3 regions of the Bradyrhizobium sp. AC87j1 genome follow, and region 1 is predicted to be linked to each of the others. Evidence: predicted binding sites of a transcription regulator. Region 1 holds the regulator's gene; each other region holds the start of a gene.
What was found. Region 1 encodes LexA, which represses DNA repair genes until DNA is damaged. Its sites were predicted from a motif close to TGTTCNNNNTGTGTTCNG; they were not measured.
Positions count from the first base shown of each region.

Region 1 (10,432 bases):
CTCGTCCTCGCCATGGCCACCCTCCTGCCGATCGGTCTCGTTCTCTGGATCATGCCACACCAGGCCTGAGCCCGCTTTCCATCCAGGGCCGGAAGCGGCAGGATAAATCGTGCCCGCACCGCAATTTTGCCTCTGCTCCCGCGCTCGGCTAGAAGACTGTCGGAACATTTCGTCCGAACGTGCCGAGCAGGAGTTTCGCCGTGGCCTTGATGCCGGTTTCCGACGCCCTTGCTGCGGTGCTGGCGGGTGCAGAGCCGCTGCCTGCAGAGATGGTTTCACTCGACGAAGCCTACCATCGCGTGCTCGCGCAGGACGTCGCTGCGCGGCGTACCCAACCGCCCCAGGCGATGTCGGCGATGGACGGCTATGCCGTGCGCGCGGCCGACGCAGCGACAATCGATTCCAGGCTGACGATGATCGGTGAGGTCGCAGCGGGCCGTCCGTTCACGGGAAGGGTCGGCGCCGGCGAAGCCGTGCGGATCTTCACCGGCGGCGTCGTTCCCGACGGCGCGGACGCAGTCGTGATCCAGGAGGACACGATCGCCGAGGGCAAGCAAATAACGATCAAGGAAGCCGCGATCGTGGGTCGGCACATCCGCCCCGCCGGGGTCGATTTCCGCGAGGGCGACGTCCTCCTGCGCAAGGGAACCCGTCTGACGGAGCGCGATCTCGCCCTCGCCGCTGGAATGAATCACCCGCATCTCGCCGCCTGCCGCCGCCCGAAGGTCGCGATCCTCGCCACCGGCGATGAACTGGTGATGCCGGGCTCAACGCCCGGGCACGGCCAGATCGTCTATTCCAACGGCTACGCCCTGCACGCGCTCGCCCGCAGCGAGGGCGCCGAGACCATCGACCTCGGTGTCGCCGCCGATACGCTGGAGGCCACCACCGCCGGCATCCGCCGCGCGCGCGAAAGCGGCGCCGACGTCCTGGTCACGACCGGGGGCGCATCGGTCGGCGACCACGATCTGGTCCAGCAGGCGCTGAAGGACGAAGGCATCGCGATGGCGTTCTGGAAGATCGCGATGCGGCCCGGCAAGCCGATGATGCACGGACGCTTAGGGACGATGGGCGTCATCGGCCTGCCCGGCAATCCCGTGTCGTCCTATGTCTGCGCCTTCCTGTTCATGGTGCCGCTGATTCGCGCCCTGTCGGGCCGTTCGGTGATTCATCACCATCGCGAGCGCGTCGTGCTGGGCCGCGATCTCGGCGCCAACGACCAGCGCGAGGATTATCTGCGCGCGCGCCTGGAGCTGCGCGACGACGGCACGCTCGTCGCCCTTCCCGTCAGCCATCAGGACTCCTCTCTGCTTGCGAATCTTGCTGCAGCACAGGTACTTCTCGTGCGCGCACCGTTTGCGCCAAAGGCCGAGGCCGGCAGCCCTTGCGAGGTGCTGCGGCTCCCCGTCTGACCTGCGCGGCCACACGCATTCCGCGCGCTCCGTCTTGTTCACGCTAAATTAAGCAGTTGCGGAACATGTATCGAACATATAGTGTCCGTTCATGATTTGTTTCGAGGATGTAGCGGCTTATCGCTGAATTCATCGTCTCGGAATCGAACGACATCAACCGGGGGACTTTGGTCGAGATGTTAACGCGCAAACAATACGAGCTTCTGCGGTTCATCAGCGAACGCTTGAAGGAAAGCGGCGTGCCGCCGTCCTTCGACGAGATGAAGGATGCACTCGACCTGCGCTCGAAGTCAGGCATCCACCGCCTGATCACCGCGCTCGAAGAGCGCGGCTTCATCCGCCGCCTGCCCAACCGCGCCCGGGCCATCGAAGTGATCAAGCTGCCGGAGCTCCAGGCTGCCGCCGGCAACCGACGCGGCTTCACGCCAAGCGTCATCGAGGGCAATCTCGGCAAGGTGCGCGCGAGCTCCAGCCCGTCCGCAGACGAGGGCGAGCGACCCGTTGCGGTGCCGGTGATGGGCCGAATCGCGGCCGGCACCCCGATCGAGGCATTGCAGACCCGCAGCCACACCATCAGCGTGCCGCCCGACATGCTCGGCTCCGGCGAGCATTACGCGCTCGAAGTGCGCGGCGATTCCATGGTCGAGGCCGGCATCCTCGACGGCGACATGGCGTTGATCCAGCGCAACGAGAGCGCCGATACCGGCGATATCGTGGTGGCGCTGATCGACGACGAGGAAGCCACGCTCAAGCGCTTCCGCCGCCGCGGCGCCTCGATCGCACTGGAGCCCGCCAATGCCGCTTACGAGGTGCGCATCCTGCCGCCAAACCGCGTGAAGATTCAGGGCAAGCTGATCGGGCTTTACCGCAAGTACTGATACCGGAACTACTCATACCGGAAGTAGTCAGCGCCTCGCGCGCGCCTTCGATCGGCATCGCCGATCAGAGATCGGAGCGGATGATGGTCCGCTCCGGCGGGATAGCCCTTCTGGTACTGCACAGATTGTCCGGCCCCTCCTCCTTTCGCGACATCCTCGGTAGGCCGCGCGAAGCAACATCGCTTCGCGGCCTTTCGAGTTCGAGGGAGACAGCCCAAATGCGCCAGATCGTTTGAGCGCAGCCGCAGCGACGCTGGTTGCATCATCATGTCGGCAAGGACACGGCCGTGATCTAGAAAATCCGCAACGACCGCGTACACAGCCGAGCTGACGATACTCGGGCTGGCTGGTTTCGCCGGTCGTTGACGCGCGCCTGCCAAATGCACGGAAGCCGACTTTGTTCCTATCGAATTCGGAAAAGATGGAAAAGATAATGTGATCGGGGCTCGCGGATCCCAGCCGTAGATTTGCCTACAACCAAGCAGACCGTCACGTGCTTCCACTCTGGTAGGGGCCTGCGCCTCCGAAAGAGGTGCGGGTCGCTATCTCTGCATTGAGGAGCACCCGATGTGTGACTACAGCCTGCATGCCGTCGCGACGCGCCCCGCAGAAGTCGGCGAGACGATCGTCACGACAACATTCCGCGGCACCTCGACCCGCGGCTTCGCCTCCGAAGCCGATCTCTCCGTCGCGGTCTGCCTGCTGCCGGGAACGGAGCTCGCTTTCGCCGACAACGTCCGTTACGACAACCGCTGGATCTGGACGCGCACCGTCAACTCCCGCGTCGGCAAGTTCGGCAAGATCGATCCGCACATTCCCGATCGCCATCATGATGCGATTGAATTCCCGGACGGCAAATCCGTGCTGGTGACGCAGCTCGTCGAAGGCCAGCGCGCAACCGTGCTGCAACTGCCCGTGACCCAGCCGATCGGCGAGCGCGAGCACAAGCCGCAGATCATCGCCGACAGTCGCCCGACGGTCACGCGACTGCCGATCGGCTGACGCCCCGGCCGACAGGTCGAGGGCCAGGATTGAAATGCCGTCGCCGGCCGAGGCCGGCGAGCCCGGTGGGTTTTTGTTTCACGACATTCGAGCGGCGAACCTCGTCGCCGCACGAAGTTTGGGCCGTCCTGCCTGAATTTTGAACCTCCGCTCCGCAGCCAAATGACCGATGCTGTCGTGATCTGAGGCGGCGGACACGCTCGATGAAAACCTTCATTCGCGTCGTTGAACTCTGGGTGCCTGACCGGACGCGCATGCGGCTGGAATTCGGCGGCGGCCTCTACGATGAAGGGCTGTCCGCGTTCAAGGCCGTCAGCGAAGAGCTGCACTTCGGATATGACGAGGGGCTTCCAGGCAAGGCCTGGGCCTGCGGCCATCCCGTCATCCTCACGAAATTCGCCAACTCCTATTTCAAGCGGACTGATCAGGCCGTCGCGGCCGGCCTCACTTGCGGCGTGGCGGTGCCGGTGTTCGCGGGCGAATTCCTGCAAGCGGTGATGGTGCTGTTCTGCGGCGACGACGAGGCGCATGTCGGCGCGATCGAACTCTGGCACAACGATCCTGATCTCTCCCACGAGATGGGCCTCGTCGACGGCTATTACGGCGCAGCTGACATGTTCGAATTCAACTCCCGCCACACCAGATTTCCTCGCGGCTTCGGACTGCCCGGACGCACCTGGAAGGCTGGCCTGCCGCTGATCATCAAGGACCTGCACGACGCCAAGAGCTTCCTGCGCTGGGAGGACGCAGCCAAGGTCGGGATCAATCTCGGCGTCGGCGTGCCCTACCGAACCGGCACCGACCAGACCTGGGTCCTGACATTCCTCTCCGCGCAGGCAACGCCGATTGCGCGACGCTTCGAGATCTGGGTCCCTAACGAGGCCCGTTCGGCGCTGGTCTTTCGCGCCGGCGATTGCAGCGCGCACACCGACCTTGACGCGCTCTATGCGACCAGATTCATCGCCCGAGGACAAGGCAGCATCGGCGGCGCCTGGGCCACCGGCATGCCGGCGCTCAACGACGATCTCACCCACGACGGCTCGGTCGCCGGCTCGGACGCCTGCGCAGCGGGGTTGAGGCGGATGGTGGCCCTGCCAGTCATCGGCAACGCAAGGCTCGAGGCCGTGCTGGCCTGGTATCTGTAATCGATCGCGTCAATCGTCGGCCTGCAAGTCGGTCTCCGATGGCGTTGCGTCGCGGCTGCGGGGAGCCGCCTTCGGCGCAAGGCTGCCGTCGAAATCACCTTCGCCGGCACCGGCCGGTAACCACGGGCGGTTCGTGCCTCTTGTCCTCACCGCCTGAACCGAAAAGCCGTCGCCACGCTGGGTCAATGCCAGCGCGCCCTGGCGAGCGAGCCGCGGCCGATCCACCACCATCGCCGCACAATCGGGCGGCGCGGGCCGTGACGTCACCACCAGCGCGGCCCGGCTGCAATCGTCCGCCAATGCGTCGATGCGCGAAGCCAGCGCGACCAGCCGTCCGTCGGCGAGCGGCATATCGTGCGACGAGTCCGGCTGCGTGACGCCGCTCGCCAGCGCGCTACTGCCGGCATCGCGCGGATCGGCGTCGGCAGCCAACCACTCCTTGAGCAGGAAATTGTCCTTGCCCGCCCTGATCAGATGCAAACGCCCGTCTCCGCCGCGCACCGCGACGCTCGCGCCGTCCCCGGCAATCAGGATATCGGGCTGCCGCACCGACAGCCCCCAGCCGATGGAAACGAGCAGCACCATGGCACCGCACCAGCGCAAGGGCGTGCGCAACAGGCTCATCACGATGATCCCCAGGCTCGCGGCGATCAGCGGCGCGATGCCAAAAGCCGGGATGCGGCCGACCGCGCCCGGCAATGCCGCCACCCAGCGCGAGACCGCGACCATCCAGTCGATCCCGATCCCCATCAGCCACCAGAACACGCCGTCGAGCCCGAACGGCGCCGCGAGCAGGCCCAGCAGCCCCGCCGGCATCACCAGCGCAGAGACCACCGGCATCGCGCCGAGATTGGCGAGCACGCCGTAGGGCGTGACGCGGTGGAAGTGGAAGGCGGCGTAGGGCGTGGTCGCAAGCCCGGCGATCAGCGAGGCCAGGAACAGCATCGCGATCTCGCGGCCGCCCCACATCGCGATCCGCGCGGTGGCGGAATGATCGGGGGATGCGAACAGGTTCGGCATGCCGATCTGCACCAACGCAACGAGTCCGAGCGTCGCGGCGAACGACATCTGAAAACTCGGATGCACAAGCGCTTCCGGCGCGACCGCGAGCACGATCAGCGCCGCCACCGCGAGCGTACGGAACGTGATGGCGCGGCGATCGACCATCACCGCGATCAGCACCACCGCCGTCATGAAGAACGAACGTTGCGTCGCGACCTCCGCGCCAGACAAAAGCAGATAGAACGCAGCCGCGACCAGCGCCGCGGCCGCCGACCATTTTTTGATGGCAAAGCCGGCTGGCAGTCCCGGGATCAAGGCCAGCAATGCGCGCACCGCGAAGAAGACCACGCCCGCGACCACCGCCATGTGATAGCCGGAGATCGACAACACGTGCCCGAGCCCCGAGATGAACATCGCGTCGTTCACGGGCGTGGAAATCGCATCGCGCCGTCCGGTGAGCAGCGCTGTCGCGATCGCGCGGTTGTCCCCCTCGAGCGTGGCGCGGATGCGGGCGTCGATCGCATCGCGCAGGCCCTGCATGAAGGCGGCGTAACGCAGCCGCAGGCCGCCGGCATCGGGCGGGATTGAAGCCGTGATCGCGCCCATCACGAAGCCGGAGGCGCCGATGCCCTGGAAGAACATGTCGCGCGAGAAATCGTAGCTGCCCGGGCGCACCGGCGAGAGCGGCGGCATCAGCCGCGCCTTCAATTGAACGAAGCTGCCGACCTCGGGCGCAGTGCCCTTGCGCACCGACAGGCGGACGCGTTCCAGCTTGACCTCGCTGCGCTGCGCCTCCATCGCGGTGACGCGCAGCACGAAACGATCGGTGCGCTCGCGGATGTCGCGGGCCTCGACGAAACCCGACAGCGCCACCGAATAGAGCGGCTTGGCCAGCACCGGGTGGGCGATGCGCGCCGTCTTCCAGGTCGCCACGGCAAAGCCGGAAGCGACCGCCGCGATCATGATCGCGGGCGCGAACAGCCGGCTCCGTCGCAGCAGGATCGCGCCGAGCAGGAGTACGGCCGCCGTTGCCGCGACGACCCATAACACCGGCTCGTGATGAGCAGCGAAGTAGAGCGCGATGCCGCCGCCAAAGGCGACCGGCACCCACGGCAGCAGGCGGCCGGGGCCGGCCTCGGCACGGGCCCATTCGCCTAGCGTTTCGACGATTGCGGGCCAGATGCCAAAGCCCGCGGGGGCAAAGCCGCCGGCCGGGCTAGCGCGGCCGACGGGCCACGTCCCGGCAACTCCCTGGGACCGCACTGGCCGGCCCGGCTCCGCCATGTCCCTGCACCTTACGCGACGCGACTGGCACTGAGGCTACCGGAACGTGCGACCGCGCGAATAGCGGTACAGATCGGGAACAAGAGAAGGCGCCCCCTACTTTTCCTCTTCCATGGTCACGGCGACCGAGGCCTTGGCAGACAGCCGCACCTTGTTGCCTTCGACGTCGGCAACGAGGCCCTTGTCGATGAAATGATGGTGGCCCTTGTGGCTGCCCTCGCCGCTGTCCTTCTTGGTCAGCTTGATGCGGTTGCCTTCGACGCGATCGACCGTGCCGATATGGACGCCGTCGGCGCCGATGACTTCCATATGCTCTGCGATGTTCTGCATGGTGGGTTCCTTTTCCGGCCCCCTCACAACGCCTGAGACGCCTTTCCGTTCGCTGATTACGAGACGTCGCGGACAATTCGAGTCCTTGCGATCTCTGTCGCAAAAGCGCCCCGTGTCAGATCGATTGAGCCGAAAGTCTCATAAGTTGGCAGCCCGTGGTGGGATTACACTACGGTTCCCCGCCTCCCCGACAGACGGGCAGGCCAGTGGTGGCTCGCGGCTCTAAGGCCGCCGGAGCTCTTCTCAGGTGGCGCCAAACGCGCCTGAGGTCAGACGTTGCCGACGCAACTCTTTGAATTGGCGCCTGCAACGCCGCGCATCACGCTCTCCGCGAGAAGATCGACGCTGAATCAAGCGAGGAGACGTTTTGAAACCATAGGAGGCGCACATGCAGGTACCGAGCGATTTTCGCCGCGTGATCATCGCTGCGTCGGTAGGAAACATCATCGAATGGTATGATTTCTATATCTTTGGCAGTCTGGCCGCAGTTCTATCGGTCAAGTTCTTTGAGCAGTCCCACCCCATCGCCGCCCTGCTCAGCACGATCGCGCTGTTCACGGCAGGATTTCTGATCCGTCCGGTGGGAGCATTCCTGTTCGGATGGATGGGTGACCGGGTCGGCCGCAAATATACGTTTCTCGTCACGCTCACCGGAATGGGACTGGGCACGGGAGCGATCGGATTGATCCCAACCTACCAGTCGATCGGGCTGACGGCTGCGATCCTTCTCTTCGGCTTGCGCATGATCCAGGGGCTGTGCCTGGGCGGCGAATATGGTGGCGCCATCACCTATGTTGCCGAGCATGTGCCTGACGACAAGCGCGGCTACTACACCGGCTGGCTACAGACCTCTCCGACTCTCGGGATCGTGGTATCGCTGGCAGTCATCATCCTGACCCGAACCTATGCCGGCAATCAGGCCTTCGATGAATGGGCGTGGCGCATTCCGTTCCTGGTGTCCTTCCTGCTGGTGGCCATCGCGATCTATATTCGCCTCCAGCTCCAGGAGACGCCGATCTTCCAGGAGATCAAGGCCCGCGGACAGATGACGAGGAATCCGTGGAAGGAGGCCTTCCTCAGTTCGAACGTCAAATACATCGGGATCGCCATTGTGGTCCTGATCGGACAGGGCGTGGTCTGGTACAGTGGTCAATTCTGGGCGCTATACTTTCTGCAGCAGGTCTCCAAGGTGGACCCGCTGACCTCGGCCTACATCGTGGGAGCAGCATTGCTCATTGCAACGCCGAGCCTGATCTTCTTTGGCTGGCTGTCGGATCAGATCGGCCGCAAGCCGGTGATCCTCGGAGGCATGCTGCTCGCCGCGATCACGTACTATCCGCTGTATCTGTGGCTGGGATCGGTCACGCAGCCCGGAAACATCAACTATCCGACCGCTATCTTCATCATCTTCATCCTCGTTTGCTACGTCGGGATGGTGTACGGGCCGGTCGGCGCATTTCTGGCAGAATTCTTCCCCGCCAGGATCAGGTACACGTCGGTCTCCGTGCCGTACCACATCGGCAACGGCTGGGGTGGCGGATTGGTGCCGTTCATCACCTCGGCGGCATTCGCCGCGACCGGCAGCATCGGCTACGCACTGATCTACCCGATCGTGGTCCCCGCGGTGTGCTTCGTGCTCGCTGTCTTCCTGATGCCGGAGACGCGCAAGATCAGCATCTGGCAACCGATCGAGCCCAGAGCCGCATTGTGATGGCTTGTGATGGGATGACCTGGTGCAGGACCGCGAGGCCCTGCACCGCACATTTCCTTCGGAATGCCGGAGCCAAATCCCCCCTCTCCGACCGTCAGTGGATAGAGGTCGGCGAAGTTCGGCTAACCGCTCTTGTCAGCCGGCTGGATGATGCCAGCGATCGTGCCACCAGGCGGTGAAGTCACGATCGGTCATCAGTTCCCAGCCGCCGAGCAAGATCACCAATATGCCCGACAATACGCTGCTCACCGTGGCTGATGCTGACTCATAGCCAATGGTCCAAGGCGCCAGCACAAGAGCCAGACCCAGCAGCATTTCTCCCCACTCTTCCAGATATGACGGGATGACAAACGCTTCTACGGCAAAGAGCACGACGCCGAGCCCGAGCGCGATGGTGATCCAGACAGCCGCCCCGGACAAGCCCAGGACGAAGGACGACAGGACCAGCCATACGCCGACCAACAGGCTGGCAGCATCTTGCCAATGTTGGATGCGCATAATGCTCACCTCCCCTCTTCCAATTAGATGGGGCGCACCGATGAAAATGCATCCATCCAACCTGCGTTATGTTGCCGCTGCGCTGATCCGGGGCGCCAATCCTGACACGTATGTCGCTGGAAAGGGCCCCAGCAACCGCCTTGCGTCAGGACGCAGGACGTTCCGCTGCCGCTAGATCAGCGATGTCCGCGACGAGGCGTGGTGATTGACGATCTTCCAACCGCCGTCCTCGCGGATGATCACCCAGCTCATCTTGACGATGAGATCGTCCCGCTCGCCCGCGAGATCGAACGAGATGGTCGCGGCCATGTTGATCAGATCAGGGCCGGCCTGCGCTGCGTTCACGTCGGAGAACACGGCACTCGGCTTGCGCCAGCGCGGCAGGCCGTTGAAATAATCGGCAACGCCGTCCCTGCCCCGATAGAGTTTTGGGTTGGAGCCGAAGAAGAACGCGCTTTTCGAATAGAGCGACGACAGCGCGGCCGCATCGAGCGTCGCGAAGCCGGCGCACCATTTCGCGATGATGGCGGAAACGATGGCGTCGGCCTCTTTGCTCATGTGCGCCTCAACCTTTCGCGACTTCCTTCGCGAAGGTGTCGCGCAAGCCGATGGTGCGCGAGAACACCGGCTTGCCGGGCGTCGAGTCCTTGTCGCGCACGAAATAGCCCTGGCGCTCGAACTGCATCGGCTCGGTGGAGTTGCTCTCCGCCACCGATGCCTCGATCCGCGCGTCCGCGAGGATCTCCAGCGACTGCGGATTGAGATCGGCCGCGAAGTTCGAGGCGTCCGGGCTCGGATTGGCGAACAGCTGGTTGTAGATGCGGATCTCCGCGGGCACCGAATTCGCCGCGGGCAGCCAGTGCATGGTCGCCTTGACCTTGCGGCCGTCGGGCGCGTTGCCGCCCTTGGTCGCGGGATCGTAAGTGCAGCGCAGCTCCACCACCTCGCCGGCGTCGTTTTTGATCACGCCGGTGCATTTGACGAAATAGGCGTAGCGCAGCCGCACCTCGTTGCCCGGCGACAGGCGGAAGAACTTCTTCGGCGGGCTCTCCATGAAGTCGTCCTGCTCGATATAGAGCTCGCGGCCGAACGTAATCTTGCGCGTGCCGGCGCTGGGATCGTCGGGATGGTTGATCGCCTCGAGCTCCTCGGTCTGCCCTTCCGGATAGT
Region 1 covers NZ_PTFE01000005.1:78,570-89,001, reverse strand. The annotation lists gene CV770_RS05170 (molybdopterin molybdotransferase MoeA) at 201-1,412, shown strand; gene lexA (transcriptional repressor LexA) at 1,589-2,290, shown strand; gene CV770_RS05160 (hypothetical protein) at 2,858-3,292, shown strand; gene CV770_RS05155 (GAF domain-containing protein) at 3,496-4,437, shown strand; gene CV770_RS05150 (ComEC/Rec2 family competence protein) at 4,447-6,723, opposite strand; gene CV770_RS05145 (DUF2171 domain-containing protein) at 6,820-7,053, opposite strand; gene CV770_RS05140 (MFS transporter) at 7,442-8,764, shown strand; gene CV770_RS05135 (SPW repeat protein) at 8,900-9,262, opposite strand; gene CV770_RS05130 (nuclear transport factor 2 family protein) at 9,434-9,820, opposite strand; gene CV770_RS05125 (glutamine--tRNA ligase/YqeY domain fusion protein) at 9,828-10,432, opposite strand, start outside.

Region 2 (10,432 bases), on a different contig from region 1:
CTCGGTTCCGGGCCGGCGACGCCGGATCGCGCGACCGAAATGGGCCGAAGCTTACGCCAAGCTTACGTCGGAGCGCAGAAGGGTTATTTTTGCGTAAGAATACCCAGGCGACTTGAGGTTAAATCTTAACATCCGCCGGTTCCAATGCACGATGCTGGGATTATCGCCGGCAGCACCATCATTGGACGGCTTATATGAGCTTTTTGAACAATCTGAAGATCGTCTGGAAGGTCGCGTTGATCGTGACCGTGATGGGCTGTGCAATGATCACCGTCGCGGCCTTTGGCGTGCGCGAACTTTCCGCGACCGTGGACGGTTTCGGCGAGCTCTCCGCCGCGCAATCTTCCTCTCTCAACCTCACCCGCGCCCAGCGCCGCGCCGAGACCTACCACGCGGCGCTCTATGCGGTGTTCACCGAGGCAACCGAGGCGGGCAATGCCAAACGCCTCAAGACCGCGACCCAGAACCGCGACGAAATCCGTCAATTCCTCGATGCGGCCGAGCAGGACGACCCATCGCGTGCCGGCGAGCTGAAGAGCATCGGCGACCAGTTGAAAGCCGCCTTCATCGGCTGCGATCCGGTGCTCCAGGCCGGCTCACAGGCCAGCAGCACGGAAGAGAATGCCAGGGCAGCCGAACGCGCGCACAAGGAGTGCGATCCCCTGATCGATGCGGCCCTGCTGCGCATCGCCAAGTTCACGACCGAGACCGCCCAGGCCGTCGCCAAGCGCAAGGACACCATCAGCCGCGACGCTCACGCCGCGACCTGGACCGTGATCGGCGTCAGCGCCGGCGGCCTGATCCTGGGCATTGCGATCGCGCTGTTCATCGGCCTCAAGGCGATGTCGCAGCCGATCGCCCGGCTCAAGCTCGCCATGGAGGGGCTTGCCCGCAACGACCTCAAGACCGAGGTGCCCGAGAAGGACCGGCGCGACGAGATCGGCGACATGGCCAACACGGTCGAAGTGTTCAAGACCAATGCACTGGAGGTCGAGCGCCTCAAGGCCGCACAGCTCGAAGTCGAGAAGCAGGCTGCCGAGCAGCGCCGTCGCGACATGGTCAACCTCGCCGACGGCTTTGAACGTGCAGTCGGCGAGATCATCGAGACGGTCGGATCCGCCTCCACCGAGCTCGAAGCGTCGTCCTCGACGCTGGCGACCACCGCGCAGCGCGCGCAGGAGCTGACCTCGGTCGTCGCAGTCGCGTCCGGCGAAGCTACCGGCAATGTGCAGTCGGTCGCGACCGCCACGGAGGAGCTGTCCTCCTCGGTCAACGAGATCAGCCGGCAGGTGCAGGCATCCGCGCGGATGGCGGGCGAAGCCGTCGCCCAGGCCCGCACCACGACGGAACGGGTCAGCGAGCTCTCGGTTGCCGCGACGCGGATCGGCGACGTCGTCGAGCTCATCAACACCATTGCCGGCCAGACCAACCTTTTGGCGCTGAACGCCACGATCGAAGCGGCGCGTGCCGGCGAGGCCGGCCGCGGTTTCGCGGTCGTCGCGTCCGAAGTGAAGACGCTGGCCGAGCAGACCGCGAAAGCGACCGGCGAGATCAGTCTGCAGATCTCCGGCATCCAGACCGCGACCCAGGAATCCGTCAACGCGATCCGCGATAACTCCGTGACCATCGAGCGGCTGTCGGAGGTGTCTTCGACCATTGCCGCGGCCGTCGAGGAGCAGGGCGCCGCGACCCAGGAGATCTCGCGCAACGTCCAGCAGGCCGCTCACGGCACCCAGCAGGTCTCCTCGAACATCACCGACGTGCAGCGCGGAGCGGCCGAGACCGGCTCGGCCTCCTCGCAGGTGCTCTCGACCGCCAAGATGCTGGCGACCGACAGCAACCGGCTGAAGGACGAGGTCGGGAAATTCCTGCGGACGGTGCGCACGGCGTAAGTCCGCCGGCATCCGTCCGTCGCGCGTCTTAGAGCGCCAGCAGACAAGCGAGCACGAACACCAACAGCACGGCCGTCATGACGACGGCCGTCACCGCGCCAGCGGCAATCTTGGCCTTCTCTCTCGGGGTGGTCGAGCGCATCGGACGCGAGTATAGCGTGTTTGCACCGGAATCTCGACCTTGAGTCCGATCCCATGATCTCCAATCGTCCTCCCGTGCTCGCCCACGAACGCTTCGTCGCCGACCGCGACAATTTCTCGGGACTAGATCTCGCCGCGCGGTTCGAGCGGATCGAGCGGACGAACCTTTGGGGTGCCACGAACTCGGTGTCGGGCCTCGGCTCGGAGGACACGGCCACCGCCGCGATCCGGGATGCGCTTCCTCCGCTGCTGCAGCGGCTCGGCGTACGCTCGCTGCTTGATGCGCCCTGCGGCGATGCCGGCTGGATCGGCCACCTCAATCTCGATCTCGGTTACATCGGCATCGACATCGTGCCGTCGCTGATCGAGACCAACAACGCGCGTGCGGCGCGCGGTGAATTGGCCGGTCGATTCCTGGTGGCCGATATCACGCGCGATGCACTGCCGCGCGCCGATCTGATCCTGTGCCGGGATTGCCTGGTGCATCTGAGTTTTCAGAACATCGCCCGCGTCATCGCCCGCTTTCGCGAGAGCGGCGCGCAATTCCTGCTCGCCACGACGTTTCCGGAGTGGGAGGAAAACCGCGATTGCGAGGATGGCGACTGGCGCGCGCTCAACATGACGAAGGCGCCGTTCGACTGGCCGGCGCCGCGCGAGTTGATCGACGAGCGCTGCGAGGAGGGCGATGGCGGCTGGCGCGACAAGAGCCTCGGGCTCTGGCGGCTGGACGAGTTGCCGGATCGCGTCCGCACGGCCACGGATGTGTGACAGCTGCGGGCGGAACGTCCATTGCGTCCGTGATCGCCCCGGCGATAGATTTCGGGTTGTGTTGCGATCTCCTGTCGTATGCCGGAGCCCACCATGAGAGCATGTGCTGTCCTGGCCGCGTTGTTGATCTGGTGCAGCGCGCCGGCGCTGGCGCAGCAGGAGGGGGCAGCGCTCTATGCCGCGCATTGCGCGCAATGCCACGACGGCGATGCGCAGAGCCGCGTGCCGGGCCGCGGCGCCATGCAGGCGATGTCGTTCGATCATGTGCTGGGCACCTTGACCTCGGGCAGTATGGCGGCGATGGCGAAGGATCGCAGCGATGCGGAGCGCCGCGCGATCGCTTCCTTCGTCACCGGCAAGATCGCGAGCGATGGCATTGCAGCCGACGCGGAAGGCCGCTGCACGCAGCAGGTCAGCGGTTTTCCGCTAGCCTTTGACGGTCCGCGCTGGAACGGATGGGGCGTCGACACCAACAACAGCCGCTTCCAGCCCGCCGACATGGCGGGGCTGACCGCGGAGCAGGTGCCGCGCCTGCGGTTGAAATGGGCTTATGCGTTCCCCGGCGCCTCGGTGTCGTTTGCGCCGCCGACCATCGTGGGCGGAATCCTGTTCATCGGCGGCACCGATCGCAAGGTGCACGCGCTCGACGCGCGCAGCGGCTGCACGCTGTGGACGCTGGCGATCGATGCGGCGGTGCGGGCCGCGATCAGCTTTGCGCCACTTCCGGGCTCCGACCAGTTCGCGATCTTCTTCGGCGATTTGCGCGCCAACGCCTATGCCGTGAACGCGCTGACCGGCGCGCTGATCTGGAAGACGAAGGTCGAGGAGCATGCCGCCGCGCGCATCACCGGCGCGCCGACGCTGCATTCGGGCGTGCTCTACGTGCCGGTGTCCTCGATCGAGGAAGCCGCAGGCTCGCAAGCCAGTTACGAATGCTGCACCTTCCGCGGCAGCGTGGTGGCGCTGGACGCGGTGACCGGCAAGCTGGTCTGGCAGGCCTATACGATTCCGGAAGTGCCGCATCCGACCGGCAAGAACGCCAGGGGCACGCAGCTGTTCGGTCCGTCCGGCGCCGCGATCTGGTCGGCGCCGACGATCGATGCGAAGCGGGGCGCCGTCTATGTGGCGACCAGCAATTCATACTCGAACCCGCCGGCGGCAACCGCCGATGCGATCCTCGCTTTTGAGCTCGCGACCGGGAAGCTGCTCTGGAAGCAGCAGGCCACGCCCAAGGATGCCTTCGTCGTGGCGTGCTTCACTGCGGACAAGTCCAATTGCCCGGAGGATCACGGACCCGATCACGATTTCGGCCAATCGCCGATCCTCGTGACCTTGCGCGACGGCAGGCGCGTGCTCGTCATCGCGCAGAAGTCCGGCGTCGTGCACGCGCTCGATCCCGACGACGGCGGCAAGATCCTGTGGCAGACCCGGATCGGGAAGGGCGGTGCGCTCGGCGGCAGCGAGTGGGGCTCGGCCGCGGACGGTGAGCGCATCTATGTCGCCAACTCGGACGTGCGTTTCATGCGTGACGGCACGCGGCAACTCGATTCGACGCAAGGCGGCGGCCTGTTCGGCCTCGATCTCGTCAGCGGCAAGATCGCGATGGAAGTGCCGCCGGTCACCTGCGGCGACCGTCCCCAATGCAGCCCCGCGCTTTCGGCGGCGGTGAGCCTGATCCCGGGCGTGGTATTCTCCGGCGGCGTCAGCGGCTTCCTGCGCGCCTATGCCACCGACGGCAAGCTGCTCTGGGAGTTCGACACCGCGCAGGATTTCAAGGCCGTGAACGGCGTCCCCGCCCATGGCGGCGCGATCGACGGCCCCGGGCCGGTCATCGCCGGCGGCATGCTCTACACCAATTCCGGCTACGGCCAATGGAGCGGCGTCGCCGGCAACGTGCTGCTGGCGTTCGAGGTCGGGACGGACTGAGAATTTCGCCGTCGTGTCCCGGACGCGCTGCAACGCCTTCAGCGTTGCGGGGCTGAGCCGGGACCCAGAAAGCGGCACGGAGGAATGCGGCGCGATGGGCCCCGGCTCTGCAGCGCATCGCCGAAGAGGCGCTGCACTGCGTCCGGGGCACGGGTTGAGGCCGCTTCGTCAACCTCGTCATAGGCGCCTCCCTTTCAACTGCATCCCGACCAACGAGGAGAGAATTCGATGATCGATGCCAGATGCAGCTGCGGTGCTCTCGCACTGTCGCTTCCGGGACCATCGCAACTCGTCGTCGCCTGTCATTGTGTTGATTGTCAGCGACGAACCGGCGCGCCGTTCGGCGTCGGCGCCTTCTACGCTGCAGAGACCGTCACGATTTCAGGGACGCCAAAGCCGTACGTTCGGACAGCCGCAAGCGGCGGCAAGGTCCGCAGCTATTTTTGTCCTGACTGCGGCTCGACGGTTTATTGGCAAGCCGAGAATTTGCCTGCGATGATCGGCGTTGCCGTCGGCGCGATCGCGAATTCCGATTTTCCACCGCCCATCAGATCAGTGTTCGAGCAGTCGAAACATGGATGGGTGGAGATGTCAGGTGCCGAGCACTTCCAGCAAGGCAGCGTGCCGAAGCGTTCAAGCTGAAAACTGCGCGCCAGATGCTGGTGCCGGCTGAGGGGATTGAACCCCCGACCTTCGGTTTACAAAACCGCTGCTCTACCGCTGAGCTAAGCCGGCGACGCCTGACGACGCGGGTAGGGCCGGCATGGGCCGGGGTGTCCACCCGTTGCGCGCCGCAATACCAGACTTGATCGGAAAGTGCCAGAACCGGAAAGGCCGTCGCCGCAGACATGAATCAGGCGGCCCGGAGGCCGCCTGATCTCTCGCATCGATTTAGATCGCCTTACTGGCAGATGTGCCGGCGGCCGTCTGCGCCCTTGAACCAGGTGCCGGGCGTGCAGACGAAGCCGTTACGCTGGGCGTAGGTACGGGTGTCCCAGCCGCGGTTGTCCCACGAATTGTCGTAGGCATAGGAATTGTCCCAGGCGCGGAACGGCGCGCTGGCAATCGCGCCCGCGGTGCCGATCGCGGCGCCGGCTACGCCGGCCGCGACGTCGGTCGGCCAGAAGCCGGTGCGGCTCCTGTTCCAGTCGTTATTCCAGTCGCCATTGGTCTGACGATAGGACACGCGGCGATGGCGGTATCCGCTATCGGTGTAAGGATTGCCGGGGCCGAGATTCTGGCAATTGGCGTTGGGGAATTGCGCCGAGCAGCGGCCGGGATTGGTGACGACGGCCTGCGCCATGGCAGAGCCTGCCAGCATGGTCGCCGCAATCGCCGTCGCTCCAAGAAGTTTGATGTTCATGGTTGTTGGCTCCCATTTTGTTGACGGGGGCTAAACGCTTGCGGCGCCGGACGTTCCGATGAAACCGGGGGATTTCGCAAGCAAACGGTCAAACGGATGTGAGCGCACGGCGCGGTTCCGTGCGGCGGAGTCACACGCCGTTAACGTTTCGCTCATTCGGTTTGCAGCATTTGAGCGGCGCGCAATCCTTACACATTAGGCTTACCGGAATTTGGTGAGCGGGCCTTAACCCTCTCTGCGCCGCGATCGGATAGGTTGCCGCCGCATAACCGGGGTCCCCCTCATGCGCGTTGTGGCGCTCGCTGCCTTTCTGATCGGACTGCCCGCGACGGCGTTTGCCGGCAGCGGCTTCGATATCGTCGTTCCCGGCCGGCCCGGCGTGCCGATCATCATCAACAACATCGACGCGTCCTATGCCGTGGTCGAGGGTGTCTGGGGCCTGGGCAAGAACCAGCAGGTGCAGCCCACGATCTATGGCGGGCGCTATATCGCCGAGCGGCAGCCCGCCGACGTCGGCCATTATTATCCGACGCTGGGCCTGCGACCCGGCTACGGCCGGCTCGAGGTCGAGCCGCCCGCGAACCGCAAATTGCCGAAGCCCGCCGAGAGCTATCACCAGAGCTGGGGCGCGCAATCGGCGCCGCTGCCGCCGCAGATGGACGTGCCCGTCGATCCGCCGCCGGTGATCCTCGCGCCTGAAATCAACGATCGTCCGCGGCCACCGCGACCGCGGCCGCATGTCCAGGTCCCCGGCAAGCCGCCGGGTTAAGAAACGTCAAAATCCAACAAACAGAAATCAACAGGAGAGAGTAATGCGTCAAATGATTTCGGGACTGGTCGCGGCAGCTGCCGTGATGTTCGTCGCCACGGCACCCGCCGCGGCGTGCGGCTTCAACCCGTGCCAGCCAGTCGCGCCGGTCTATTCCGGCTGCAACACCGGTTGCGGCGGCTACGGCTATGGTGCCGGCTACGGCTATGGCGCCTTCGAGCGTCTCGCCGAGCCGACCACGCAGTATTATTACGTCAACCAGGGCCCGACCTACACCGGCCCGGGCGCTTTCGCGCCGTATCCGACCTACCGTGAAGACGCGGTCGTCGCGCCCGCCAATTACGGCTACGGCTATCGCGCCGCCGTGGCTCCCTATCACCGCCCGTACTACCGTCCGTACCGCTACGGCTACGGCCCGCGGCACGGCTACCTGCCGCGCACGCATTACGGCTATGGTCCGCGCTACGGCTACGCCCACCGTCACGTGCCGGCGCCGTACTACGGCGGTCACCGCGTGCTGCGCCGCTACTACTGATCTCTGATCGGTTGAGCTAAAGAGACGCCCGTTCGCGCGATGCGGACGGGCGTTTTGCTTTTTGGATTTTTGGTTTGACGCGTTTTCTTGACGCGAACCGGTATCCACTTCGCTCGAAAACACTTACCGCTTCATCAGCCCCAGCCGGCTCGCGCCGACATAAAGCGAGAGCACGGCGGCGTTCGAGACGTTGAGGCTCTTGATCTCGCCGGGCATGTCGAGCCGCGCCACGACGCTGCAGGTCTCGCGGGTCAATTGCCTGAGGCCTTTGCCTTCGGCGCCGAGTACGAGCGCGAGCGGCTCGCGCAATGCGACGTCCGAGAGATCCTCACTGCCTTCGCTGTCGAGGCCGACGGTCTGGAAGCCGATTTCATTCAGCGTGGTCAGGGCGCGAGCGAGGTTCTGCACGGTCACAACAGGCACCAGCTCCAGCGCACCGGAGGCAGCCTTGGCGAGCACGCCGGTTGCTTCCGGACTGTGGCGCGCGGTGGTGACGATCGCCTTCACCGCGAACGCTGCGGCCGAGCGCAGGATGGCGCCGACATTGTGGGGATCGGTGATCTGGTCGAGCACCAGCACCATGCCTTCCTGCGCCAAGTCCTCGATGTCGGGCGAGGGCAGGGGATCGGCCTCGGCGAGCAGGCCCTGATGCACGGCGTCGGGCGGCAGCAGGCGGTCGATCTCCTGGGGCCGGACGATCTCGGGGGTGACGCGGGTTTGGATATTTTCGTCCACGAGCCGCTTCGCTGCGTTCTCGGTCAGCGTCAGCTTGCGGATCCGCCGCTCCGGGTTGGCCAGCGCCATGGTGACGGTATGCCAGCCATAGAGGATGACCGGCCCGTCGGCATGCGAATCGCGGTCGCGCCAGGCCGGCCGGCCGCCCGATTTCCCGGGCCTGTTGAAGGGCTTAGCCCCGCCGCGAGGGCCCCTGGGGGTGAATTTTCGATCCTTCATGGGCTCGCTTGTGTCACGGGTCCCGGAATATGGCAATTTGGGTGGCTTCGAAGGCGATTTTAGCTGTTCGCCTCGGTTGACTTTGCCCCATCGGATCGCCCATAACCGCGCCCGGTCGCGCCCCCATCCGGGCTGTCGCGGCCTTCACGTTCCATGGCCGTCTTCGGTCGCCGGCAAGGTCCGGCCCGATTGTGCTGCCGTCGAGCGGGGGAGTGTCCCGAGTGGCAAAGGGAGCTGACTGTAAATCAGCCGCCTCATGGCTTCGCAGGTTCGAGTCCTGCCTCCCCCACCAATCTTTTCAATAGCTTAGTCGAAAAATCAGGTGCCGCCCGCGCGCCAGATTTTTCGGATGCTTCTGAGCCCCACTTCAAGCCCCACTAATCCGATCGCTTTCAACAACAAGAAGACACGGGCGCAGCCCGGCTCGTGGCCGCGCGACAAGCTCCTTCTCCGCCTTCGTGAGAGCCGTAGCCAAACTTCCGGAGTCCGTATTGACGGCTTAGAGTGTTCTCATTATGTTCCGAATTGCGCGTTAGTTGAGCAGCGAACTTTCTGCTACTTCCGTCTTCGCTTCGCGGCACGTGACGGGGGAACGAATGGGTCTTTTAGATGAAGATGCGCTCGATCGTATTTCCATCCAACGAATGATTTTCCATGTTGTCGGCCCGGCCGACGAAGATTTTCAATTGATGGACGAGATCGATGCGGCTGGATTCGAGAGCTTTTTTCTAGCTCGGATTCGGGAAACGAATGTCGGAAACAGGTTCAATTTCATCGGTGAAGATGCGGGAGTGCGGCCCTCGCTTCGGAGTGTGTCCGAAGACAGCAGCAAGTTTGTCCAGCGCTCTAAGGAACTGACCGAGGTCTTTCAGAGCGGCCACAAGGGCGCACCGCTTTCGTCGAAAGGCGCGTTCATCGTGGCTCAACTCGGCGGATTGCCCACGCCCGCTTTTGCGCTCATCAAGTTCGACGATCAAAAAGTGCTGCGATACCAGCAGACAACGAAAGACGGTCGCGTTCGCGCAAAGGTCACTGAAGTAAACAACACATTCGTTGAGGATCGCAAGGCGATGCAGAAATCAGCGTTGATAGTGTTGGATGCGAAAGGAGGAGACCTTGCCGTCTACGACCGAGCCAACAAGCGAAATATCACCGAGTACTTCAAGACCTTTCTGGGCGTAAAGCGGCTTTGGACGCCATCAGACGCCACCGATCGGCTTATCAAGTCACTTGCGGCCAGCGCCGCTGTCTACCGGCAATCGATGCCGGAAGACGTCAAGCGGAATTGGAGAAGGAACCTACACGAAGCGACGCGTTCGCGTGACGCAATCGAGCCCGGAGAAGACCTCAACGTTTTCGGGGCTCAAGTCTTCGGTCCGTTCTGGCAGGACGATGGGTTCAGAAAAGACGTTGAGCGCGAGCTTCATCGAAATCGCATTTCAGGTGAAGTGATCGAAATCGATAAAGCGCGCGTCAAGTCCCCCCAAGTTCGGCGCCTCAGAACGCAAGAAAACATCTGGGTGATCTACCCGAAGCAACTTGATGACGCAGGCAAAGCCGTCGTGAATGTGGACCGAGGCCCAGACGGAAGCGCCACGATAACAATCAGGACGCAGGGTATTATTGATGACGAACTCTCGGACGAAAGCATTGATGGAAGCGCTGCGCCAGCACGCGGCCGGCCCCGTCAGTGAAACCAGCGATCTCTATCAACAGACGATAACCGTCAGCGGGACGCCGTTTTGGCAATTCCTTCAGGCTGCACGCCTGGAAGCCGCCGAAATGGGGGTCACCATTAGCGTGACGGATCATTCGGATGATTATGAACTGTTGGACGATGATCTTGAGGAGTTTTCAGAAAGAGCCTTCTCGATACGAATAATCAAAGTACCGCATCCTGATACTTTAAAGTTTTTCACGATCGATGGCTTTTGTCGCTCCGCTGCCACGGAGCCGAGCAGATTCGAGTCCGTCGAAAATGTACTGATTGCTGAGATTGACTTCGAAAGCACCAGCGCCGGGTTGATCGTCCGACCTTGGATGGATGACTCCTCTACATCATCTCCTACGCAAAGCGTCGATGC
Region 2 covers NZ_PTFE01000002.1:200,863-211,294, reverse strand. The annotation lists gene CV770_RS02475 (methyl-accepting chemotaxis protein) at 195-1,892, shown strand; gene CV770_RS02470 (class I SAM-dependent methyltransferase) at 2,088-2,801, shown strand; gene CV770_RS02465 (outer membrane protein assembly factor BamB family protein) at 2,895-4,727, shown strand; gene CV770_RS02460 (GFA family protein) at 4,956-5,369, shown strand; tRNA gene CV770_RS02455 (tRNA-Thr) at 5,388-5,462, opposite strand; gene CV770_RS02450 (hypothetical protein) at 5,629-6,090, opposite strand; gene CV770_RS02445 (hypothetical protein) at 6,374-6,859, shown strand; gene CV770_RS02440 (hypothetical protein) at 6,903-7,394, shown strand; gene rlmB (23S rRNA (guanosine(2251)-2'-O)-methyltransferase RlmB) at 7,518-8,348, opposite strand; tRNA gene CV770_RS02430 (tRNA-Tyr) at 8,555-8,640, shown strand; gene CV770_RS02425 (nucleoid-associated protein) at 8,945-10,042, shown strand; gene CV770_RS02420 (hypothetical protein) at 10,002-10,432, shown strand, end outside.
Region 2: CV770_RS02425 (nucleoid-associated protein) is a predicted target of LexA. The motif match lies at 8,854-8,871, and genes of this name have one in related genera.

Region 3 (10,432 bases), on a different contig from region 1:
GCGGCACCGGCTCGTCCGGATACTGGTATTTGAGCTGGTCGAGTGAGAAGTCGATCTTCCCCGCAAAACGCATGGTCTCCGCGATCGCCTCGGGGACATCGCGGAACAACCGCGCCATCTCCCTGGGTGTTTTCAGAAAGCGCTCGGCATTGGCTTCCAGCTTCCGTCCGACCGCCTCGATCGTGGTCTTTTCCCGGATGCAGGTCAGCACGTCCTGAAGCGGACGGCGGCCGGGATCGTGATAGAGCACCTCGTTGGTCGCGAGCAGCGGCACTTTTGCTTTGGCCGCAAGGTCATCGAGCCGCGCCAGGCGGCGCCGGTCGTCGCCGCGATAGATCAGGCTCGCCGCCAGCCACACGCCCCCGGCGCGGCTCGCCCTCAGCTTTGCAAGCACATCCAGCGCCTGCGCCGGCTCGAAGCGATGCGGCAACGTCAGGACCAGGAGCTGGCCTTCCGAAAATTCCAGGAGATCGGCGAAGGTGAGACGGCACTCGCCCTTCTCGATCCGCGTGATGTCGTCGCCGCGCTTGCCTTTGGTCAGAAGCTGGCACAGCCGGCCATAGGCGGCGCGGTCGCGCGGGTAGACCAGAATGTCGGGCGTGCCGTCGATGAAAACGATGCGCGCACCGATCAGCAGTTTCGGCTTGTGCAGCACCTTGTCATTGTCGAGCTCATTCCAGGCCCGCACCACGCCGGCGAGCGTGTTGTGATCGGCGATTCCGATCGCGGGAATGCCGAGCTTGCTCGCCTGATGCACATAGGCGCGCGGATCCGAACCGCCGCGCAGGAAGGAGAAATTGGTGGTGATGCCGATCTCGGCATAAGCGGGGCTATTCATGCGAAGAGACCGTGCACATACCAGCCGGGAGAAGCAGGCTCGCCGTCGCCGTCGAACACCTCCCCCTCGTAAAGTCCGTCGCGAAAAATCCAGAAGCGCAGGCCCTCGGCGTCCTCGATGCGAAAGTAATCCCGCGTCAGCTGCTTGCCGTCCTGCCGCCACCATTCCATCGCGATACGCTCGGGTCCTTCCACCCGCACCACGGCATGCAGCGCGCGGCGCCAGGTGAACTGATGCGGCGGACCATCCGGCACGGCCGCGAACGGCACCTTGATCGGCTCCGGCTTGTCGAACAGCCTCAAGGGGCGCAGCGGCGGCTCGCTCTCGGTCCGTGCCGGCCATTCGGCCTGCATGGCGGCGGCGAGATGATGCTGCGCCGGCGCGGCCAGCACGGCGCATTCGGGGATATGGGTATCCTCAGGCAGGTGCACGACGACGCGCTTGCCGCCGATGCGCGCGGCGATGCGGTCGATCAGGGCGGCAAGCTCGTCATTGTCGTGGACATGGGCGTCGAGATCGCGCTGCTCCTGCACCACGATCTCGGTGCGGCTCGCCGACAGGCGCACCATGTCGAAGCCAAAACCGGGATCGAGGGGATCGGCGAGCGCATCGAGGCGCTCGCGGAACAGCCGGTCGATCACTTTGCTTTGCGTGACCGGCCGTCCGGTCTCGACCATGATCGCGCGCACCACGCCATCGGTGCGGAAGAAGGCAGCTTCCAGCCGACGCGCGCCTTTGCCCTGTTTCTCCATGGAGGCGATCAACGTGTCCGCCAGCCGCGACAGCGTCATCGCGATCATGGTGTCGGTCGCGATCGGCTCGGCGAAACGCTTCTCGACGATGTAATCAGGCAGCGGCTTTCGCGGGTTGATCGGCGCATCACCCTGCCCCAACGCATGCGCGAGCAAGGTTGAGAACCGCGCCCCGAACCGCGCCGTGATCTCGCTCGGCGAGCGCGCGGTGACGTCGCCGATGGTCTTGAGGCCGGCGCGACGCAGGCCGGTGGTGATGGCCTCGCCCGCACCGAGCGCGGACACCGGAAACCGGCTGATCGCCCTCGCCTCTTCGCCATCGGCAACGATGGTGCCCGTGGCCTGCCGCGTCAGCGTGCGCGCGCAGACCGAGGTGCCGGCGATGGCCGCGCTGACGGCAAAGCCTTGTCGGCCGAGCGCCCGAACCAGCGCCTGCAGCAACGCAGCCTCGCCGCCGAACAGATGCGCACAGCCGGTGATGTCGAGGAACAGCCCATGCGGCGGGTCGAGCGCGACCAGCGGCGTGAAGCGGTCGCACCAGTCGGCGATGTCGCTAAGCGTCTTCGCATCGGCCGCGACATCAGCATCGAACACGCGCAAATCCGGGCACATCGCCCGCGCATTGGCCAGCGGCTGACCGATGTACAGGCCGAGGCGCTCGGCAGCCTCGTCCAGCGCATGGATCACCAGCGCATTGTTCTCCTTGATGACGACAATGCTCGGCTCATTATTGGTTTTACCCAGCCCGGCGCTGTTGAAGAACCGTTGAATCCGGTCGATGGGCAGGCGTGGCAGCCACAGGCTGAGAATACGTCGACGGTTCACTGAACTGGCACTCATCACAATTCCATTCCATGATCCACCGGCCGCACGGGCCATGACGATTACGCAAGAGTTCGGCATCGAAGCGCGGCGCGCCCCATGCGTCCCACACCGACCCCGGCGGCGAATGCGCCGCGCGCAGCATCCACCTGGTCTCCGCGGTCGAAGGCAGCGGCTGCGCGGCCATCCGCAGCAAAAGCCCGGTGACGCCGGAGCCTTGCGCGGCCAGCGTCAGCTTGCGGCTCGCCACGAGATCGAACTGCCTGGTCTCGCCCCAGAGCTCGAGCACGACGGCGCCCAGCGCATCGCAGGCGAGCGCATCGGCCGAGGTGCGTAGCGCGCTCTCGACATCGGCGGCGCGCACCATCACCATGCGGCGCGGATCGAGGCCGAGCTCGGCGAGCCCGCTCATCGACAGTGCGCCTGCCTCTATCTCTGAAAAATCCTGCCGTACCCACAGCAGCGGCCGCTGCGCCGAGACGCGCCCGGCAAGTCCCATGACGAAGCCGGTCGCGGCCGTCCCCTGAGACCCAGCGCAAAACACCTCGTGGATCGCCGCGCGCGCGAGGCCGCCCTTCAGCGCGTTGTCGGCTTCGCTGTGGCCGAGCGCGACGCGATCGTGCGGATGCACGACCGTCGCCGTCTCGATGCGCTCGATCTGGCCGCGCAAGGTCGCAAGCGCGCTTGTCCGTGCGCCGCTCATGCTCGCCGCTCCTTCAGGGGTGATTGCCGATGGCTCTCAAAAAGAGAACCAGCGGCTGGCTCATTTGTTCATGATATGTTCTAATATAAAGCTAACGGCGCGCGGAGAGTCAATCGAATTGGCGCGCAAATAGATTCATGAGTTGAATCAAAGGGATTCCAAGATGGACGTACAACGCAAGCTGGAAATCCTGGCGGACGCCGCCAAATACGACGCGTCCTGCGCCTCCAGCGGCACCGAGAAGCGGGATTCCAGCGACGGCAAGGGCATGGGGTCGACCGCCCCCGGCATGGGCATCTGCCATTCCTACGCGCCTGATGGACGCTGCATCTCGCTGCTCAAGGTGCTGCTGACCAACGCCTGCAATTACGATTGCCTCTATTGCGTCAACCGCGCCTCCTCGAACGTGCCGCGCGCCCGCTTCACCGTCGACGAATTGGTCAAGCTGACGCTCGACTTCTACCGGCGTAATTACATCGAGGGTCTGTTCCTCTCCTCCGGCATCATCCGCAGCCCCGACTACACCATGGAGCAGGTGGTGAGCGTCGCGCGAAAACTGCGCGAGGAGCATCACTTCCGCGGCTATATCCATCTCAAGACCATTCCCGAGGCCGATGATGCGCTGATCGCGGAAGCCGGCAAATATGCCGATCGTCTCTCCATCAACATCGAGATGCCTGAGGAGACGAGCCTGCAGCAATTCGCGCCGGAGAAGGACGTGCGCGCGATCCGCCGCACCATGGGCAGGCTGCGGCTGAAGCTGGACGAGGCCGAGGAAGGCCGCAGCGCGAAGACCAAGGCGAGGCCACAGCGTTTCGCGCCGGCGGGCCAAAGCACGCAGATGATCGTCGGCGCTGATGCTGCCTCCGACCACACCATTCTCCACACCAGCGCCAATCTCTACGGCGCCTACCGGCTGCGGCGCGTCTACTACTCCGCCTTCAGCCCGATCCCCGACGCCAGCCGCGCCTTGCCTCTGGTGCAGCCGCCGTTGCTGCGCGAGCACCGGCTCTACCAGGCCGACTGGCTGATGCGGTTCTACGGTTTCGATGTCGGCGAGATCGTCGACGACAGCGCGATGCTGCCGCTCGACATCGATCCGAAGCTGGCCTGGGCGCTGCGTCATCGCGATCGCTTCCCGCTCGACGTCAACCGCGCCAGCCGCGAGGAGCTGCTGCGCGTGCCGGGCTTCGGCACCAAGGCGGTCGAGCGCATCATTGCAACACGGCGCACCACCACGATCCGCCTCGCCGATCTCGCCCGGCTGCACGTGCCCCGCAACAAGGCGCTGCCGTTCATCGTCCTCAGCGATCACCGCCCCTCGCCGCATCGTCTCGATGCCGCCGGGCTGATCGAGCGCTTCAAGCCGAAAGCAACTCAACTGGGATTTGGCTTCTGATGCAGTACATCACCCTCGACACCGAAACCGATTTCGACGGCTGGCGCAAAGCCGCGCGCAGCCTTGTGCTTCATTACGTGCAGCCCACCGATGTCACCTGGACCGTGCAGGGCGGGGAAGCCGATTTGTTCGCACCGCCTGCACCGTCTCCGATCCTCGAGGTGAATGACGGCACCTTCAACGTATCAGGCAAATTCATCGAGCTTGCCCAGGCCGCAATCCTGCACCGCGATATCCAGCGCTTTGCGATCCTCTATCGCCTGCTGTTTCGGCTGAAGGACAACCACGATCTCATCGAGGTCGCGACCGACCCTGACGTCGCGCAGGTTACGGCGATGGCCCGCGCGGTCCATCGCGACGAGCACAAGATGCACGCCTTCGTCCGCTTCCGCGAGATCGGACGCGAGCGCGCAGCGCATTACGTCGCCTGGTTCGAGCCGGAGCATCACATCGTCGAGCTCGCAGCCCCGTTCTTCGCAAAGCGCTTTGCCGACATGCCCTGGTCGATCCTGACGCCGGACCTCTGCGCACATTGGGACGGCCACGCGCTCGCGTTCACGCCGGGCGTCAGCAAGAGCGAAGCACCGGGCGAAGACCGGCTGGAGGAAACCTGGCGGCGCTATTACGCCAGCATCTTCAATCCGGCCCGGCTCAAGGTGAAGGCGATGCAGGCCGAGATGCCGAAGAAATATTGGAGGAACCTGCCCGAGGCTTCGATCATTAAGCCCTTGATCGAGGACGCCGAACGCATGACCGGCGCCATGATCGCCAATGCCGCAACCGATCCGCACAAGCCTCAGAAGCGGCCGGAGGCTCCGATGAAACGCAAGCCAGCTGCCGACGATCTCGAAGCGCTCCGCGAGGAGGCCGCGCATTGCCGCGCCTGCCACCTCTACAAGGACGCGACCCAGACCGTGTTCGGCGAAGGCCCGAGATCCGCCAACATCATGTTGGTCGGCGAGCAGCCCGGCGACAAGGAAGATCTCGCCGGCCACCCCTTCGTCGGTCCGGCGGGCCAGATGCTCGACCGTGCGCTGGAGGAGGCCGGTGTCGATCGCAAGAAGGTCTATGTCACCAACGCGGTGAAACACTTCAAATTCGTGCCGCGCGGAAAGATCCGCCTGCACCAGAAGCCGAATACGCCGGAGATCCGGGCCTGCCGGCAATGGTATGAGCGGGAAGTCTCGGCAATTCAGCCAGATCTGATCGTGGCGATGGGCGCTACCGCCGCGCAAAGCGTGTTCGGCAAGATCACTCCCATCGGCAAGTCCCGCGGACGGCTCATCGACCTTCCCGACGGACGCAAAGCGCTGGTGACGGTGCACCCGTCCTATCTGTTGCGGCTGCCAGATCCTGAAGCCAAGGCGCTGGAATATCAGCGCTTTGTCGACGATTTGAAGATCGCTGCCGGCTTGCAGAAGAAAGCCGCGCGGGCAGCCTAAATACTGGCAGGAAAACGGTTTTCAACCGCCGCTTGTCATCCAGCCTTCAAATCCATCGCGGACAATACCCTTACTTCAAAGTTAAGGGGCGTCCAGACATGACCGATGTAGCATTCGACCGCGCGGTAGCCGATCCCGCGCCGATCCAGCCGGCCTCGCGGCCAAATCTCGACAAGGGCTTCAATCCGCTGACGATGATCCTGTTCTTCGGCATCCTCGCCGCGGGCCTGCTGTTCGTCGCCTACAGCATCTATGTCGACGTCAACGCGACCGGCGCGCGCGTGACGAGCTACCTGCCCTACATCCTGTTGTTCGTCGCGCTCCTGATCGCGCTCGGCTTCGAATTCGTCAACGGCTTTCACGACACCGCCAATGCGGTGGCGACCGTGATCTACACCCATTCGCTGCCGGCCGAAGTCGCGGTGATGTGGTCGGGCTTCTTCAACTTCCTCGGCGTGCTCATGTCCTCCGGCGCGGTCGCCTTCGGCATCGTCTCGCTGCTGCCGGTCGAGCTGATCCTGCAGGTCGGCTCCAGCGCCGGTTTCGCGATGGTGTTCGCGCTGCTGATCGCCGCGATCCTGTGGAATCTCGGCACCTGGTTCTTCGGTCTGCCCGCCTCCTCCTCGCACACGCTGATCGGCTCGATCATCGGCGTCGGCGTCGCCAACGCCGTCATGCGCGGCCGCGACGGCACCTCGGGCGTGGACTGGACCAAGGCGACCGAGATCGGCTACGCGCTGCTGCTGTCGCCGCTGTTCGGCTTCATCTGCGCCGCGACGCTGCTGCTGCTGCTCAAGTTCATCGTGCGCAACCCGGCCCTGTATGCTGCGCCCGAAGGCAACAAGGCGCCGCCGCTCTGGATCCGCGGCCTCTTGATCGCGACCTGCACCGGCGTCAGCTTCGCGCACGGTTCGAACGACGGCCAGAAGGGCATGGGCCTGATCATGCTGATCCTGATCGGCACCGTGCCAACCGCCTATGCGCTCAACCGCGCGCTGCCGGAATCCCAGGTCGCCCAGTTCCAGAAGGTCTCGGATGCCGCCTCCAAGGTGATCGCGGCCAAGGGTGCCGGTCACTCGATCATCGGCGATCCCCGTCCTGCGGTGACCCAGTACATCACCTCGCACCACATCAGCGAGGGCACCTACCCCTCGCTGTCGGTGCTGGTGAAGGATGTCGGCGACCAAGTCGCGAAATACGGCTCGCTCAACAAGGTGCCGGCGGAAGTGGTCGGCAACACCCGTAACGACATGTACCTGACCTCGGAAGCGATCCGCTTCCTGATGAAGGACAAGGAAAACGACCTCAACAAGGAAGAGGTCGCGACCTTGAACGCCTACAAGGGTGGGCTCGACAGCGCCACGAAGTTCATCCCGACCTGGGTGAAGGTCGCCGTCGCCATCGCTCTCGGCCTCGGCACCATGATCGGCTGGAAGCGCATCGTGATCACGGTCGGCGAGAAGATCGGCAAGAGCCATCTCACCTACGCGCAAGGCGCCTCGGCCGAGCTGGTGGCCGCCGCTACGATCGGCGCCGCCGACGTGTTCGGCCTGCCGGTTTCGACCACGCATGTGCTGTCGTCGGGCGTCGCCGGCACCATGGCCGCGAACGGCTCGGGCCTGCAAATGGCGACCATCCGCAACTTGCTGATGGCCTGGGTGCTGACGCTGCCCTGCGCGATCATGCTGTCGGCCACGCTGTACGTGATCTTCTCGCGGATCTTCTGAGCGGATTGCATCACTCAAAAACAAAGGGCCCGTGCGATGCACGGGCTCTTTTCATTTGCGCTTGGAACTCGGCGTTACGACGCCGCGAGCGATTCCTCGACCAGCTTCACCCAGTAGGACGTGCCGAACACGATCGCCTCGTCGTTGAAATTGTAGGCGGGGTGATGCAGGCCGGCGCTGTCGCCGTTGCCGCAGAAGATGAAGGCGCCGGGGCGCGCTTCCAGCATATAGGCGAAATCCTCGCCGCCCATCAGCGGCGGCATCTCGTGCACGTTGGCATCGCCGGCAACCTGCTGCGCGATGCGGCGCGCCACCTCGGTCTCCGCGGCGTGGTTGTTCACGACCGGATAGTTGCGCTGGTAGCGCAGGTCGATCTTGGCGCCGGTCATCTGCGCGACGCCCGCCACCACTTCATGCACGCGCTTCTCGACCAGCTTGCGCACCTCGGGCGAGAGCGTGCGGATGGTGCCCTTCAGCGTCGCGGTCTGCGGAATGACGTTGCGGGCGTTGCCGGCGTGGAATTCGCAGATTGAGATCACGGCCGATTCCAGCGGGTCGACGCTGCGCGCGACGATCGATTGCAGGGCGGTGATCACCTGCGCGCCGACCAGCACGGAATCGATGCATTTGTGCGGACGCGCGGCATGACCGCCGAGACCCTCGATCATGATGTCGACCTCGTCGGTCGCCGCCATGATCGGACCCGGCCGGATCGCGAACGAGCCGATCGGAATACCGGGGCCATTGTGCATGCCGTAGACCTGCTCGATGCCGAAGCGCTCCATCAGGCCGTCCTTCACCATGGCCGCGCCGCCGGCGCCGCCCTCCTCGGCGGGCTGGAAGATCACGACCGCATCGCCGGCGAAATTGCGGGTTTCGGCGAGGTAGCGGGCGGCCCCTAACAGCATCGCGGTGTGGCCGTCATGGCCGCAGGCGTGCATCTTGCCCGGAATCTTGGAGGCGTATGGCAGGTTGGTCTGCTCCTCGACCGGCAGCGCATCCATGTCGGCGCGCAGGCCGATCGTCTTGAGCCCCTCGCCAGCCGGCTTGTTGCCCTTGATCACCCCGACCACGCCGGTCTGGCCGAGCCCGGTCACGACCTGATCGCAGCCGAACTCGCGCAGCCGGTCCGCGACGAATGCTGCGGTGCGGTGGACGTCATACAGCAGCTCGGGATGCTCGTGGATGTCCCGGCGCCAGGCCTGAATATCGGGTTGAAGGTCGGCGACGCGGTTCACGATGGGCATGGAGGGTCTCAAGCTTTGTTGAAAATGCAGGACTGTCTACCATGCAAGCGCCAGTCCACCCAACTGCCGCGGGCCGAGGGTAACCCTGTCCTCTCGTCATGGCCGGGCTTGTCCCGGCCATCCACGTCTGACTATTAGAACAGAAAGTGCGTGGATGCCCGGGACAAGCCCGGGCATGACGCCGGTTGGGTGGAAGCAGAATGCCGAGACGGTTCGAAGGTGAATTTGATTACATTGTCGTCGGGGCAGGTACGGCGGGCTGCATCGTCGCCAACCGGCTGTCGGCCGATCCCGGCAATCGCGTCCTCGTCCTCGAAGCCGGCGGCGACGACAACTGGATCTGGTTCCACATCCCGGTCGGCTATCTCTTCGCGATCGGCAATCCGCGCTCGGACTGGATGTTCAAGACCGAGGCCGAGCCGGGCCTGAACGGCCGTTCGCTCGCCTATCCCCGCGGCAAGGTGATCGGCGGCTGCTCGGCGATCAACGCCATGATCTCGATGCGCGGCCAGGCCGCCGATTATGATCATTGGCGCCAGCTCGGCGTGACGGGCTGGGGCTATGACGACGTGCTGCCGCTGTTCAAGAAGCTCGAAGACCACTTCCTCGGCGCCAGCGAGCATCACGGCGCCGGCGGCGGCTGGCGCATCGAGGCGCCGCGGCTGTCATGGGACGTTCTCGATGCCGTCGGCGATGCCGCCGAGGAGATGGGCATCAAGCGCATCCCGGATTTCAACACCGGCGACAATGAAGGCACCAGCTATTTCCACGTCAACCAGAAGCGCGGTCGGCGCTGGTCCTCAGCGCGCGGCTTCCTCAAGCCTGCGCTGAACCGCCCGAACCTGCGGCTCGAGAAGCATGTGCTGGTCGACCGCGTCATCATCGAGCGGGGCCGCGTCGTCGGCGTGCGCTTCATCCAGAACGGCGAGATGATCGAAGCGCGTGCGAAACGCGAGGTAGTCCTCTCGGCAGGCTCGATCGGCTCGGTGCAGGTGCTGCACCGTTCCGGCATCGGCCCCGCCGACTGGCTGTCGCCGCTCGGCATCGACATCGTCATGGACAAGCCCGGCGTCGGCCGCAATCTGCAGGACCACCTCCAGCAGCGTGCGATCTACAAGGTCGAGGGCGTGCGCACGCTGAACGAGACCTATTACAATCTGTTCCGCCGCGGCTTGATGGGGCTCGACTACGCCTTCCGCCGCCGCGGCCCCCTGACCATGGCGCCGTCGCAGCTCGGCATCTTCACGCGCTCCGACGCGACGCGCGCCCGCGCCAACATCCAGTTCCACGTGCAACCGCTGTCGCTCGACAAGTTCGGCGATCCCCTGCACCGTTTCCCCGCCATCACCGTCAGTGCCTGCAATCTCCAGCCGACCTCGCGCGGCACCGTGCGCCTGCGTTCGGCGAGCCCTGACGAGAAGCCGATCATCGCGCCGAATTATCTGTCGACCGACGACGACCGCCAGGTCGGCGCCGACGCCATCCGCACCACGCGACGCCTG
Region 3 covers NZ_PTFE01000015.1:3,756-14,187, forward strand. The annotation lists gene CV770_RS10770 (error-prone DNA polymerase) at 1-838, opposite strand, end outside; gene CV770_RS10775 (Y-family DNA polymerase) at 835-2,430, opposite strand; gene CV770_RS10780 (ImuA family protein) at 2,327-3,115, opposite strand; gene CV770_RS10785 (putative DNA modification/repair radical SAM protein) at 3,279-4,514, shown strand; gene CV770_RS10790 (UdgX family uracil-DNA binding protein) at 4,514-5,956, shown strand; gene CV770_RS10795 (inorganic phosphate transporter) at 6,055-7,683, shown strand; gene CV770_RS10800 (M20 aminoacylase family protein) at 7,758-8,930, opposite strand; gene CV770_RS10805 (GMC family oxidoreductase) at 9,131-10,432, shown strand, end outside.
Region 3: CV770_RS10780 (ImuA family protein) is a predicted target of LexA. The motif match lies at 3,181-3,198, and genes of this name have one in related genera.